Regions from separate parts of the Shewanella sp. ULN5 genome, predicted to be linked through region 1. Evidence: predicted binding sites of a transcription regulator. Region 1 holds the regulator's gene; the other holds the start of a gene.
The links. The regulator sigma-54, encoded in region 1, starts transcription at its own class of promoters, with help from an activator protein. The targets are predictions, from matches to a motif close to GTTGGCACGNNNNTNGNNT.

Region 1 (7,621 bases):
CGTTATCGAACACGTTCATGTCGGTAAATAACGCACCACTTTGAAACAACATACTCATACGTTTGCGAACTTGATATAGCTCAGTTCGAGATAAGGTGTGCATATTCAGACCGTCAAATAGCACTTCACCTTTATCAGGTGTTAACTGAGCACCAATTAGCTTAAGTAATGTGGTTTTCCCTATACCGCTAGGCCCCATTATGGCGGTAACTTTACCTCTGGGGATCGTTAATGAAATGTCATCATAAATGACTTTCTTACCCCAACCAAAAGCAAGGTGATTGATTTCAACAAGCGGATTTTGCAGCACTGTCGGTGTCTCTGACATGATATTCGAAGAGATAGCAGCCATCCTGGCATGTAAATGAAGATTAAATTTTACGTGAATGTTGCTTACCTAACAACCTACTCTGATTAAAAACCGCTAATCTGAAATGAATTTAATCTTAATAAATGATTAACTTGCTAATGATCAAACCACTTCCATCCTTTTGTGGCTTTCAATTTGACTCATTTGCAGCGAAAATACACGGGTTTAGAAAATTAAAGGGATAACATGTTAGTTAATATTTTGTTGCTGTGCGCTGGGCTAGCTGTACTGGTATTTAGTGCCGATAAATTTGTTTACGGGGCATCAGCCTTTGCAAGAAACCTAGGTTTACCCCCAATGCTGATTGGTTTAACCATTGTGGCAATGGGCAGCTCGGCACCTGAAATGTTTGTTGCGGCAACGGCATCAATGGACGGCATGAATGATACCGCCGTCGGTAATGTGCTGGGTTCTAACATCGCAAACATTACCCTAATTCTTGGTCTTACTGCTTTGCTTGGGGCGATTAGCGTAAGTTCTAAAACCCTGAAGCGAGAAATTCCATTGATGCTAGCGGCAACAGTGCTTGCCGGTTATCTGATCCACGACGGCATGCTGGCCCGCTATGAAGGCATTATATTATTAGTGGCCTTTTTGTCTGTCATGGGCTGGTTTATTTACCAAGCAATGACCAATAAAGACACCGATATTATGGGCGAAGAAATGGATGCCGAGATCCCTAAGGATGTCCCTACAATTCGTGCTATCATGTGGATACTCGTCGGTATGGTTTTATTACCGTTATCAGCAGGTTGGATGGTAGATGGTGCGGTAGGTATTGCAAAGATTTATGGATTATCTGATTTAGTGATTGGATTAACCATTATTGCTGTTGGCACCAGTTTACCTGAACTTGCCGCATGTATTGCCGGAGTGTTAAAAAAAGAAGACGATTTAGCTATTGGTAACATAGTTGGCTCGAATTTATTTAATATTCTTGCGGTACTCGCTATTCCAGGGCTAATCTCACCAGGTGAAGTTGATGCAACGGCAATCGACAGAGATTTTTATATGGTATTGGCCACCAGTATCGCATTAGCAGTATTAGTGTTATCTAGTGGCGCAAAGCAGCAACTCACTCGTTGGCATGGCATTTTATTATTATTGACCTTTATTGCGTACCAGTACGTTGTCTTCACCGCTCATTAAAGGGGCGTAAAGGACTTTACCAAGAGAGACAAACATGGCAAACCAAACTCAATTTCGTCAATGGGGCCGCAAGGTCATTGATATTGAAAAAGCAGCATTGGAACATCTTTATCAATTTGTTGATTCAGAAGCATTTGAACAAGCATGTGAATTAATCATGCAGTGCAAAGGAAAAGTCATTGTCATGGGCATGGGAAAATCAGGTCATATTGGCAATAAAATATCGGCAACCTTTGCCAGTACTGGCACACCCGCATTTTTTGTTCATCCTGGGGAAGCCAGTCACGGTGATTTAGGGGCTTTGGCAAAAAATGACATTATTCTGGCCATATCTAACTCAGGTGAATCAAGCGAAATACTCACACTGATGCCAGTAATACAACGTATGGGAGTACCTGTTATTGCCGTTACCGGTAAACCTGACTCCAATATGGCAAAATTAGCCAAATTACATTTGTGTATTGAAGTGCCAGAAGAAGCTTGTCCGTTAGGGCTAGCACCAACATCAAGTACCACAGCAACTTTAGTCATGGGTGATGCGCTCGCGGTAGCCTTATTACAAGCAAAAGGTTTTACCCGTGATGATTTTGCCTTATCCCATCCGGGTGGCTCTTTGGGCCGAAAATTACTGCTTAAAGTAAATGATGTGATGCATCAGGGCAACGACTTACCCTTGGTTAAACAGGATATCTGTATTACTGAAGCGCTGTATGAAATATCCAATAAAGGCTTAGGCATGACAGCCGTTGTCGACGATAACAATATATTAGTCGGTATTTTTACCGATGGTGATTTACGTCGTGTGATTGACGCTGAAGTGAACTTGCGTACCACACCTATTTCACATGTTATGACCAAACACTGCGTGACAAGCCCGGCTAACATCTTGGCTGCACAAGCACTGCAAATTATGGATGAGAAAAACATCAATGGTTTGATTGTCGTAAATGAACAACATCAACCAATTGGCGCATTAAATATGCTCGATATGGTTAAAGCAGGGGTAATATAAACATGACAATTCAAACGCCAAGCCATCAAGGTTTTTACGGCCCAATTAGCGATGATATTTGGCAGCGAGCGAAAAAAATTAAACTGCTGATTTGTGATGTTGACGGCGTATTTTCTGATGGCCGCATTTATTTGAATAACAGTGGTGAAGAAACCAAAGCTTTTCACACCCGCGATGGTTACGGTGTTCGTTCAGCACTAACAAGTGGAATAAATGTAGCCGTTATTACCGGACGTAAATCTCAAATCGTCGAAAACCGCATGAGCGCTCTGGGTATAAAAGATATTTATCAAGGTGTTGATAATAAGTTTGTCCCGTATGAAGCATTAATCAAGCAATATAACGTAGCTGCAGATGAAGTCGCTTATATCGGTGATGACATGGTTGATTTGCCAGTTATGAAAGTGGTTGGTTTAGCGGTTTGTGTTGCTGATGGCCATCCCTTTGTTCGTATGCATTGCCACATGACAACACACATCAAGGGCGGTCATGGCGCATTGCGTGAACTCACAGATTTACTATTGTTAAGCCAAGGCAAATTTGAAAATGCCCACGGTATGAGTATATGAATCGTACCACACTCGCCATCTGTGCATTCTTTGGCTTAGCGTTAACTTTGTACTGGCAGGTACAGGATAAACGCAACAAAATGGCACTGGTAGTAGACACACGTATTGAGCGGCCTGATTTTGTCGCTGATGACCTGCATACTACAGAATTTAATACGCTAGGTTTAGTCGACAGTAAAATGAGCGCTACACACATGGAGCATTACTCCATGACTAATACGACTTTATTTACTGACCCCGTATTGCTACTTTATCCACAAAACGGTAAAGCGCAATGGCAAATAACCGCAAAAAACGCCACGCTTGAACAACAGACAAATAAAGTCAGTTTACAAAATGATGTAATAATCAATGCCATTGACATTGAAGAGCCGCTACAATCGCTCGAAACACAGCAAGTCACCTTTGATTTAGAAACCATGATTGGCCGCTCTGAAGATCCGGTTATCATTAAAGGTAATGGTTTTTTAATTAATGGCTTAGGATTATTTGCCGATCTCAATGCAGAAGAAATTACCTTGCTCAGTGAGGTAGAAGGAACATATGAACCACATTAAGTTTTTATCCAAATCACTCTGTAAGGTCAGTGTTCTTGCAACATTTGCTATCGCGGCACTGGCGAACAACGTCATGGCCAAAGAAGGCGATCTGCAACAAGAGCTGAAAATTGCCGCGGTAAGCCAACGTGCGGACATTAAAAATAACCAGATTATTTTTAATGGCCCAGTAAAAATCACCCAAGGTAGTATTAATATTAATGCCGATGAATTACGCGCATTTTCAGCTGAAAATGGCCAAACTAAAACGTTGATTGCTATTGGTAATCCCGCAACGTTTTCGCAGGAATTAGATGATGGTCGAATAGGCACCGCCAGTGCCAATGAGATCCGCTACGACCTAGCCACGACAGGTTTATTATTAACTGGCAATGCCAAGTTAGATCAGGCCGGTAGCAAAGTGACGGGCAATGTTATTCGCTACAATATCACCGCCCAAGAGCTGATTGCAGAAAGTACCGGTAAGGGAGAAGACCGTGTTATTACCATCATTCAGCCTGAAAACTTCCAAACCGAAGATGTACCGAAACAAAAACTTCCTGAAATTCCGTTAAAAAAGCAAGGTAACCAATGAGCCAAATTACCTTAACCGCTGAAAATTTAGCTAAAAGCTATAAAAGTCGTCAAGTTGTAAAAAGTGTCAGTTTAACGGTAAAAACCGGTCAAATTGTCGGCTTGTTAGGTCCTAATGGCGCCGGAAAAACCACCACCTTTTATATGGTGGTAGGTTTAGTCAAAAGTGATAACGGTCGTATTTTAATTGATAATGATGATTTGACTGCAGATCCAATGCATTTACGTGCTCGCAAAGGAATCGGCTATTTACCACAAGAAGCGAGTATTTTTAGAAAGCTAACCGTTCATGACAACATTATGGCCGTTCTGCAAACGCGCAAATCATTAAGCCAGGATGAACGAATTCAAGAGCTGGAAAGTCTTTTAGAGGAATTTCATATCACCCATATTCGAGACAGTTTAGGCATGTCCCTTTCTGGTGGTGAAAGACGTCGAGTTGAAATTGCACGTGCATTGGCCGCAAATCCTAAGTTTATCTTACTCGATGAACCTTTTGCCGGTGTTGACCCCATTTCAGTTATTGATATTAAAAAAATTATTCAACAACTGAAAAGTCGTGGCCTTGGAGTGCTCATTACTGACCACAATGTTCGCGAAACCCTTGATGTTTGTGAGCGCGCTTATATTGTCAGCCAAGGCAATCTCATTGCCGAGGGAACACCTGATGAAATACTCAACAATCAACAAGTACGAGCAGTATACTTGGGCGAACAATTCAAGCTATAGTTAATGTAAGCACAACAGATAGATGCTTTGAAAATACCAACACTTCAGTAAGCTTTTATTGTGGTGTTTCACAATGTATTTAAACAACATTTGCGAAATACACTCGTGTGAAACGGTGTAGCAAACGGAAATCTTCTAGGGATCAGCAGTAATGAAAGCGTCACTCCAACTTAAAATGGGTCAACATCTGACTATGACCCCACAACTGCAACAGGCGATTCGTTTGCTGCAGTTATCGTCTTTGGAGTTACAGCAAGAAATTCAACAAGCATTAGACTCAAACCCTTTGCTTGAAATGGAAGATGAATTTGCAGAATTTAACAACAAAAATGACCAACAAAAAAACCAATCAGAAACTGATTTTAGTGAACTAGTCGCGCCAACAATAGAAAAAGACACCTCAAGCGTTGATACAGCAGAATCGATGACAAAAGAGCAAATGTCTGATGATTTGCCTATGGATACGACCTGGGATGAAGTGTACACCGCATCTCCGATGGCCAGTTCTGGATCGGGCAGCATGCCAAGCGATGACATGCCTTTTCAAGGTGAAACCTCAGAAGGTTTGTACGAACACCTTGAATGGCAGAAGAATCTCACTCCTTTTTCTGATACCGACCTAGCCATTGCCACCGCCATCATCGATGCCATTGACGACACAGGTTATTTAACCCAAAGCACCGAAGACATCTTAGAAGCAATGGGAGACGAATCGGTTGAGCTTGATGAAGTTGAAGCGGTACTGAAACGTATCCAACATTTTGATCCTATTGGCGTTGCCTCTCGCGATCTCCGTGAATGTTTGCTGATCCAGTTAATGCAATATGATCCCAATACACCTCACATTGATAACGCAAAAGTGCTTATCAAAGATTATTTAGATTTAATTGCAGGCAGAGACTTTCGCACATTGATGCGTAAAACCAAGTTAAAAGAAGATGAACTTCGTGAGGCTATTGAGTTAATTCAATCTTTGAATCCACGCCCTGGTTCGATGATCACCCCGCAGGATGATGAATATGTTATCCCCGATGTTTCGGTGATGAAAAAGAATGGTCGTTGGGTTGTTGAATTAAATCCTGACAATATGCCCAAAATTGGTATAAACCAGCAATATGCGGCGATGGCAAAAAGCAGTAAAAGTCAGTCTGACAGCCAATTTATTCGCGGTCACTTGCAAGAAGCTAAATGGTTTATTAAAAGTTTAGAAAGCCGCAACGACACCTTATTAAAAGTGTCCAATTGCATTGTCCAGTTCCAACAAGGTTTTTTTGAGTATGGTGAAGAAGCCATGAAACCTATGGTACTGAATGACATAGCTGAAGCGGTAGAGATGCATGAATCAACTATTTCGAGGGTCACAACTCAAAAATACATGCATACTCCGCGCGGATTATTCGAATTAAAATACTTTTTCTCTAGCCACGTCAGTACCGACGACGGCGGCGAGTGCTCATCAACAGCAATTAGAGCCTTTATAAAAAAACTGGTTGCTGCCGAAAACCAAAAGAAACCATTAAGCGACAGTAAAATGGCGGATCTTTTGGCTGAACAAGGGATTAATGTTGCACGTCGTACTATCGCGAAATACCGTGAGGCGATGATGATCCCCCCCTCAAACCAGCGTAAGAGTTTATAATCTACCTAGGCAATTGGAGGATAAATATGCAAATAAATTTAACAGGTCACCATGTTGAAATTACTGAATCATTACGCGAATATGTCACGATAAAATTTTCAAAGCTTGAACGACATTTCGATCAGATCCATAATGTGCATGTCGTGTTAAATGTCGAAAAACAACAGCAAAAGGCAGAAGCAAAAGTCAGCTTAAATGGCGCTGAAGTATTTGCAGCTGCTGATCATGCCGACATGTATCATGCAATAGACGCCCTGATCGACAAACTCGATCGTCAGGTTATTAAACACAAAGAGAAACTATCTAAGCATTAATGATGGAACTTAGTACCATCCTGCAGCCGGAATGCACCTCCTGTGCCTCACCGGGCAGTAAGAAAAAGGTACTGGAACTTATCAGCGATTTAGTCGCTGCCCAGTACCCATCCCTTTCTTCGCAAGAGATTTTCGAAAGCCTAGTGGCCAGAGAAAAAATGGGTAGCACAGGAATAGGCTCTGGCATTGCAATCCCTCATGGTCGATTGACGACCATCGAACACCCCATTGCGATTTTTATTAAATGTGAAGAACCCATTCCATTTGATGCCATAGATAAACAACCCGTTGATTTGTTATTTGCCTTATTAGTTCCAGCGGAACAATGCCAACAACACCTCAGCACTTTATCTTCGATGGCAGAAAAGCTATCAGATAAACTTATTCTCAAGCAGTTACGTAAAAGTAGTAACTCCACTGAACTCTATCAGGTTATCACTGCATGAAATTAGTTATTGTATCGGGCCGCTCTGGTTCAGGTAAGTCTGTCGCACTAAGGGTATTAGAAGACCTTGGTTACTACTGTGTCGATAATTTACCTGTGGCATTGATTGGAACATTATTGGACCAGCTTACTGGCAGCCGCGATCAAATAGCGATTAGTGTCGACGTACGTAATATTGCCGACCAAGGAAAAGTACTACAAGAACAACTTGCTAAGTTAGGTAGCGATACTGAAATCTGTAGCTTTTTCTTAAACTCTTCAGAC
Region 2 (7,621 bases), on a different contig from region 1:
TGCGGCGTAATGCTTACCGAATCTGTTTTTACGTTTGCAGTTGCTGCCTGTGGTGCTGCTTTAGCTGCGTTGTTTGTTGATTTTGCATCACGCGCAGTAACTGGCGTAGGCGTAGCTGTTTTAAGTTTGTTAATGTCAATTGCCATGATAGGCTCCAGCGTTAATTTTGGTTTTCCATACAGGCTATCGGCACTGTGGGGAAAAACTTTAGCTTATTTTACATTCTAACTTCTACTTCGCCAACGCCAATCACTGTGGCTTCTAATTCTCTGTTTGAGTTAACATTTTTAACTCTAATTGATTCACCTACATTTCCATCACGCATTGCTTCACCTAATGTCTTTATTTGTAAGTTCTGGCTGTTGGCGTAGATTGATACGGCATCGCCTTTACAGACAAAACATAAGTGGCTATTCAAAATGGGCGTTCCTTTATTAATTCTTCGTTTGGTTTTACTGCCTAAAACGTCATTAATATCCGCATAGAATTGCCCCCGAAGACTATACTGGTCAATATATTCGATTTGTAATTGCTGTTCTGTGAGTAAAGTATCTGGTGAGATGATTTCACTACTCACCACAACTGGAAACATGATTTCGACTCGAACTGATAAGTAAATCTGCCAAGGGTAATCATAATCTGGACTGTTGCAGCTTATTTTGACGGTATTGTTTCTGCCAATTTCGCGATCGCTGGCTAATTCAACGGTTATTGGGGCAAAACAGCGGGGCGGTGTCAGTCTGCCTTCTAAATTTTGTGGCGTAATGAGTAACTTAGCATTGGGTTCTAATTGAATTTTTTTTCTGACAACCTCTTCAGCCAATTGGCTAATGGTCGATAAGGAAGGTACGCTAGCATCTTCATTCGCAAAAACTGCTAATGAATTGAACAATAAATAGAAAAAACACAAAAAATATACTTTCATAGTGGAGATACTAGCTTGTTTTGCTAGATTGCACCTATACTTAATTTTACGTGAAATGATGAATAAGTTGCTAAGCTGTAATGACAGTAGATTGACTGCTTTAGTAGATTATTCTTGATTTATGATTTACAAGTAATAACAAGCAAAAAATATGCCTATATAAAGTAGCGGCATAACAAAGTGCATTAATTGGTTCAGTTTACTTGCGGACGATGATTTTACATTGTCATATTCCGACAAGAAATCCAGTTTCAATTTATGTTTTGAAGCAAAACAGGCTAGTATCTATTTATTCGGATATTTTAATAAAAAAAGGCAGTGTTATGTCGAGTATCATGGAATCCGTCAACAAACGAACTCAATTAGTTGGTCAAAACCGATTAGAGTTACTGTTGTTTAAACTTAATGGACGTCAACGTTTTGGTATTAACGTTTTTAAAGTTAAAGAGGTACTTCAGTGCCCACCGTTAACGACTTTGCCAAAATTGAACCCGTTTGTTAAAGGCGTGGCACATATTCGTGGTGCGACTATTTCTGTTATCGATTTAAGTGCTGCTACAGGTGGTAGACCATTAACGTCTACTGAGAATTGCTTCATTATCATTTCTGAATACAACCGCAGTGTGCAGGGCTTTTTAGTCAGCTCGGTTGAACGGATTATTAATATGAATTGGGCTGCAATTATGCCTCCTCCACAGGGCGCAGGACGTTATTCATACTTAACCGCAGTAACGGAAATTGAAGGTGAGCTTGTTGAGATTTTAGATGTTGAAAAAATTCTTGATGAAATATCACCCGTTAAAACGGCGATCAGTGAAGAAGTCAATGAGCAATTAACCATTGATAGAGAACAGCATTATCACATTATGGTGATTGATGACTCTGCGGTTGCTCGTAAGCAGATTATTCGTTCACTTGAGTCACTTAAGTTGCAAATTGATACCGCTAAAGATGGCCGTGAAGCGTTAGAAAAACTTAAAAACATTGCCAAAGAAATGGATGATGTTTCTGTCGAGATCCCTTTGATTATTTCAGATATTGAAATGCCAGAAATGGATGGATATACCCTTACTGCTGAAATCAGAGATGATCCAAAATTGAAAAATATTAAAGTCGTGCTGCATACTTCATTAAGTGGTGTGTTTAATCAGGCTATGGTACAAAAAGTTGGCGCGAATGACTTTATTGCAAAATTTAATCCAGATGAATTAGCCGCGGCAGTTAACAAACATTTAAGCTTATAATCATCGTCTATTGATCGCAGTAGACAACATGGCAAGTTCATGAGTATTGTTAATGCGTAAAAGCCCTAATGAAATAGGGCAACAATCACTCATTATATTAGGATGTGAATGTGACAGATAAATCACTCGCAGAAGCAGAATATAATCAATTTAGGTTGTTCCTAGAACAACACAGCGGCATCGTATTAGGTGAGAACAAACAATATCTAGTGCGTAGTCGTCTTGCGCCGTTAATGGGCAAGTACAATTTACCTTCACTCTCAGAAGTGGTTAAACATTCAATGAAACCGACAGAACGCCAGTTGCGTGCTGAGGTGATTGACGCTATGACCACTAATGAAACCTTGTGGTTTCGTGACCGTTATCCTTTTGATTTACTGCATAACACTTTGTTGCCTGAATACTCTAAATTAGGTCGTTCATTGCGTATATGGTCTGCTGCGTGTTCTTCTGGTCAAGAGCCGTACTCATTAGCAATGACGGCTTTAGAGTATCAGCAACGTAAACCTGGTGCACTGCCTGGCGGTATCACCATTCAGGCAACCGATTTGTCTCCGTCGATGTTGGAGCGTTGTAAAAATGCAGAATATGATGGTTTGGCATTAGCGCGTGGGTTATCTGAAGAGCGTAAGCGTCAGTTTTTTGATGCTTTACCTAACGGTAATATGAAAATCAAAGATAATGTGAAACGCTTAGTTAACTTTAGAGCACATAATTTACTTGAAAGTTATACGCTTCTTGGTAAGTACGACATTATATTTTGCCGCAATGTGCTGATTTATTTTGCCCCTGAGGCAAAGGCGAAAATTTTGCGGCAATTTGCTGCCGCATTAAATCCAAAAGGGATTTTATTTCTTGGAGCGTCAGAATCTATTGCTGGGTTAACAGATGAATTTGATATGGTTCGTTGTAATCCTGGCATTTATTATCAAAAGAAAACCTAGTTAATCTATTGAAAAGCATGTGTTATTGTTGACACATGCTCTCCTCTCTATATTTCCCCTTTATTAATAAATAATTGGCATAACCTTTGCTTTATATCTATCAGTTAGCTGATGGAGGCAATTTTATGGCGATTAATTTTGATAATGCACTTGGGGTACATCAATACTCTCTGGGTGTTAGGGCGCAACGCGCTGAAGTATTATCAAGCAACATAGCGAATGCAAATACCCCAGGGTATAAAGCGCGTGATGTCGATTTTGCCTCTGCGATGCAAGCAGCAAGTTCTCGTCAAAAAGGTTTGACGATGAGTTCTTCCAACGAAAAACATTTCGATTTAACTGCACTCAGTCAGCAGCATGTAAAGTTTCGAGTGCCCAATCAGCCTGATACGGGTGATGGCAATACGGTCGATATGCAGCAAGAACAATCCGCCTTTATGCAAAACTCTCTTGAATACCAAATGTCATTGGGGTTTTTAGAAAGTAAGTTTTCTGGAATGCGTAAAGCATTGCGAGGTGATTAACTATGAGCTTATTTAATATTTTTGATGTAGCGGGTTCAGGTATGACGGCTCAGTCTGTCAGGCTCAATACCACTGCAAGTAACATCGCCAACGCTGACTCTGTATCAAGTAGCATTGATAAAACATATCGAGCACGTCATCCCGTTTTTGAAGCTGAAATGGCAAAAGCGAATCACCAGCAATCTGGTGCCCATCGCGTTAACGTCAGTGGCATTGTTGAAAGTGATAAGCCCCTGATGAAAGAATTTGCACCAGATCATCCAATGGCTGATGGAGATGGCTTTATTTACAAGCCAAACGTGAATGTCATGGAAGAGATGGCCGATATGATTTCAGCGTCACGTTCGTATCAAATGAATGTTCAAGTAGCTGATGCCGCTAAATCTATGCTGCAACAAACACTTAGAATGGGTAAATAACATGACTATTGTAGGAGGTAAGTTGTGAGCCTCGTTAATCCTTATAGCAGTCAGTCTTTGCCGCAACAGGCATCGACATCAACGAATACCGGTACGGTAAGTAAAAACACTGTGCAGTCAAATTCGACTACCACAAGTACGGGTAATCCTTTTCTAGATGGTATTCGCTTACCAGAAAAACCGGAAACGCCTGAAGCGAAAGATCAAATGCTTAAGCAGGAAGATTTTTTTGCACTGCTCAGCCAACAGCTTTCGATGCAAGACCCGTTTAAGCCGGTTGATAATGATCAAATGATTGCACAAATGGCCTCGTTTTCAACGGTAGATGGTATTGCTAATTTAAATAAAGAAATTCTGAATTTAAATGGTGTGATGAGTTCTAGCCAAGCTTTACAAGCGTCTAGTTTAGTGGGACGTAAAGTGTTAATCCCATCTGATACAGGTGCAATTACCGCAGGCAGTTCTGAAATAAAAGGTGTGGTAAGTACACCAGAAGCAATTGATAAGATTACGATTCGAATAGAAGATGAAGCTGGTCAATTGATTAAAACCTATGAAATTGATGGCAGTGCAGGCGGCAATGTGGATGTGGCCTGGGATGGATTAGATAAAAATGGTGAGCCTGTCGCTGAGGGAAGTTATTCCATTAAAGCGAGCGGTAAAGTTGATGGGCAATCACAAGACTTACCTGTGTCAACATATGCCCATGTGACTAGTGTTTCACTAGGTACTGCCGCAACTGGCGCTATTTTGAATTTACGTGGGATTGGCGGCATTAAGTTGACCGACGTACTCGCGGTATCTGAATCTTAACAATTTAACTTGTGACAATAATTTGTCATTTAAGAAAACCTGATTATTTGAGGTGAAATATGTCTTTTAACATCGCACTAAGTGGTATCGCAGCCGCTCAAAAAGATTTAAATACCACAGCCAACAATATTGCTAACGTCAATACCATTGGTTTTAAAGAGTCACGTGCCGAATTTGCGGATGTTTACGCTAATTCAATCTTCTCAAACAGTAAAACGGCAGTGGGTGGTGGTACAACGACCACTCAGGTCGCACAACAATTTCACCAGGGAAGCTTGCAATTTACCAGTAATTCATTAGATATGGCGATCAGTGGTGGCGGTTTTTTTGTCACCTCATCTGAGCTTGGCACCCGTGATCAGTCATTTTCTCGTGCTGGTGCGTTTAAGGTCGATTCTGCAAATTATATGGTTGATTCGGCAGGTAATTTTTTACAAGGTTTTCCTGTTGATAAAGATGGTAATTCAACTTCAGTGAGTTTAACTACCACCCAGCCGATTAAAATCCCTGATACTGCTGGTAGCCCGGTAATGTCAGGTAAAGTCGGTTTACAAATGAATCTAAATGTAGGAGAGTCAGCACTAGACCCTGCAGCTTTTGACCCAACAAATCCCGATACATTTAATAATTCAACCTCTGTAACAATCTATGACTCATTGGGTGAATCACATATTATGACCACTTACTTTATTAAACCTGAAGATGGGTCATATACCGGTGAAAGTAACTGGGTTGCTTATTACGCAGTCGATGGCAAACCGGTAAGTTTAGATGGTGCGGCAGGGCAGTATAAAATTGATACAGATGGTGATGGTCAACCTGATCCAGCTCCAAATGATACCCGAAGCGCAGTGAATGCTTCTGGTTGGAAAGGTGCCGTGATTAAATTTAATGATGCAGGCGCTTATACCGGTAGCGACCCTGCGGTAATAAAAACTGAAGTGTTGGGTGTTGGCGGCGCCAATGTATTAGGTCCCGGTGCTGATGGTTCTCAAGAAATTACTGTTAACTTTAATAATCCAACACAATATGCATCACCATTCGAAGTAACTGAGTTAACTCAAGACGGAACTACAGTTGGGCGTTTAACAAATGTGGGTATTGGTGCCGATGGACTGGTTACTGCAAGTTACAGTAACGGGTCTACTGTACCACTTTCAAGAGTAGCCCTAGTGCGATTTGCCAATGAGCAAGGCTTAACTCAAGTGGGTAATACATCTTGGAAAGCCAGTTTGGATTCTGGCCCTGCTTTAGCGGGTGAGGCTAATAGTGGTACTTTTGGTAGTATTCGTTCTTCAGCGCTTGAACAGTCGAATGTTGATTTAACCACTGAGTTAGTGGATTTGATTTCTGCGCAACGTAACTTCCAGGCCAATTCTAGAACGCTTGAAGTGAACAACACCTTAAACCAAACCGTGTTACAGATCAGATAATTTTAGGCTATTTAAACAACCATTATAGATAGAGGTGTTGCCATCAGCGGCAACACCTTGCCTATTTTAGTGGCTCATAAGCCTGAATAAATCTAACAGGTGTTTTTTTGACACTGTATATTTAATCTTCCTCGCGACAACCCCTTCCTACCACATAGAATCAACGTCTTACACGCACTTTAATTATTGGCACTCTGTTTGCATTAACTAGTTAATATCTTTACTTGAAGAATTATTGACGGAGCGGCAGATGGACAAATTTATGTATGTTGCAATGAGCGGCGCTAAACAAGGCATGAATGCTTTAGCGGTTCGTGCTAACAATTTAGCCAATGCCAACACTGATGGTTTTAAGTCTGACATGACCCAAGCAAGAGCGATGCAGGCGTTTGGTGAAGGCTTACCGACTCGCGTGTTTTCGATGATTGAAAGCCCAGGCACTAACTTTTCTTCAGGTCCAATTAAAAGTACCGGACGTGATTTAGACATTGCCATAAAAGGTGATGGCTGGATTGCGGTGCAGGCTGCCGATGGCTCAGAAGCATATACCCGAGCAGGCAGTTTGAAATTTGATAATACGGGTTTGCTTATCAATAGTCGCAATACCCCGATTATGGGCGATGCAGGGCCGATTGTGTTACCGCTTCCTATTGATAAAGTGCAAATTTCACCAGAAGGGATTATTTCCGTCCGGCCTCAAGGCGCAACTGCTGAAGTGATTGAAGAAGTGGCCAGGATAAAGTTCGTTAATCCGGGTAACGACCAAATGATGCGCGGTGAAGATGGTCTGTTTCGCTTAATGTCAGGATTACCCGCCCCTAAAGACCCTATGGTTCAAGTAGAAAGCGGTGCCATTGAGGGCAGTAATGTTAATCCTGTACATGAAATGGTGGCGATGATCGACATTCAACGCCAGTACGAAATGCAAGTCAAAATGATGAAAAATGCGGAAGAAGCCGATCGTGCTTCTTCGTCGTTATTAAGAATTGGTTAGGAGTCTTAATTATGCATCCAGCTCTGTGGATTAGTAAAACGGGTTTAGACGCCCAACAAACTGATATTGCGGTGATCTCTAATAACGTCGCCAATGCCAGTACTATCGGCTACAAAAAAAGCCGCGCGGTGTTTGAAGATTTGCTTTATCAAACTATCAACCAGGCCGGTGGGATCAGTGCTGACAATACCAAATTACCTAACGGCTTAAATTTAGGCGCAGGTACTAAAGTGGTCGCGACTCAAAAAATGTTTACTCAGGGCAACATGCTAACGACAGACAACTCGTTAGATTTAATGATTGAAGGTCCTGGTTTTTTTGAAGT

Region 2: a site for sigma-54 is predicted at 1,066-1,084, ahead of flgA (flagellar basal body P-ring formation chaperone FlgA). Genes of this name have one in related genera too.

Annotation. Positions count from the first base shown of each region.
Region 1 is NZ_JAPJEE010000012.1:78,710-86,330, reverse strand. Features, by position in the region: gene ORI98_RS12575 (ATP-binding cassette domain-containing protein) at 1-328, opposite strand, end outside; gene ORI98_RS12570 (calcium/sodium antiporter) at 557-1,519, shown strand; gene ORI98_RS12565 (KpsF/GutQ family sugar-phosphate isomerase) at 1,554-2,531, shown strand; gene kdsC (3-deoxy-manno-octulosonate-8-phosphatase KdsC) at 2,534-3,100, shown strand; gene lptC (LPS export ABC transporter periplasmic protein LptC) at 3,097-3,657, shown strand; gene lptA (lipopolysaccharide transport periplasmic protein LptA) at 3,731-4,231, shown strand; gene lptB (LPS export ABC transporter ATP-binding protein) at 4,228-4,959, shown strand; gene ORI98_RS12540 (RNA polymerase factor sigma-54) at 5,111-6,598, shown strand; gene hpf (ribosome hibernation promoting factor) at 6,625-6,912, shown strand; gene ptsN (PTS IIA-like nitrogen regulatory protein PtsN) at 6,915-7,358, shown strand; gene rapZ (RNase adapter RapZ) at 7,355-7,621, shown strand, end outside.
Region 2 is NZ_JAPJEE010000001.1:185,524-193,144, reverse strand. Features, by position in the region: gene flgM (flagellar biosynthesis anti-sigma factor FlgM) at 1-146, opposite strand, end outside; gene flgA (flagellar basal body P-ring formation chaperone FlgA) at 218-925, opposite strand; gene ORI98_RS00810 (chemotaxis protein CheV) at 1,249-2,169, shown strand; gene ORI98_RS00805 (protein-glutamate O-methyltransferase CheR) at 2,274-3,113, shown strand; gene flgB (flagellar basal body rod protein FlgB) at 3,239-3,637, shown strand; gene flgC (flagellar basal body rod protein FlgC) at 3,640-4,056, shown strand; gene flgD (flagellar hook assembly protein FlgD) at 4,081-4,869, shown strand; gene flgE (flagellar hook protein FlgE) at 4,929-6,302, shown strand; gene flgF (flagellar basal-body rod protein FlgF) at 6,553-7,296, shown strand; gene flgG (flagellar basal-body rod protein FlgG) at 7,308-7,621, shown strand, end outside.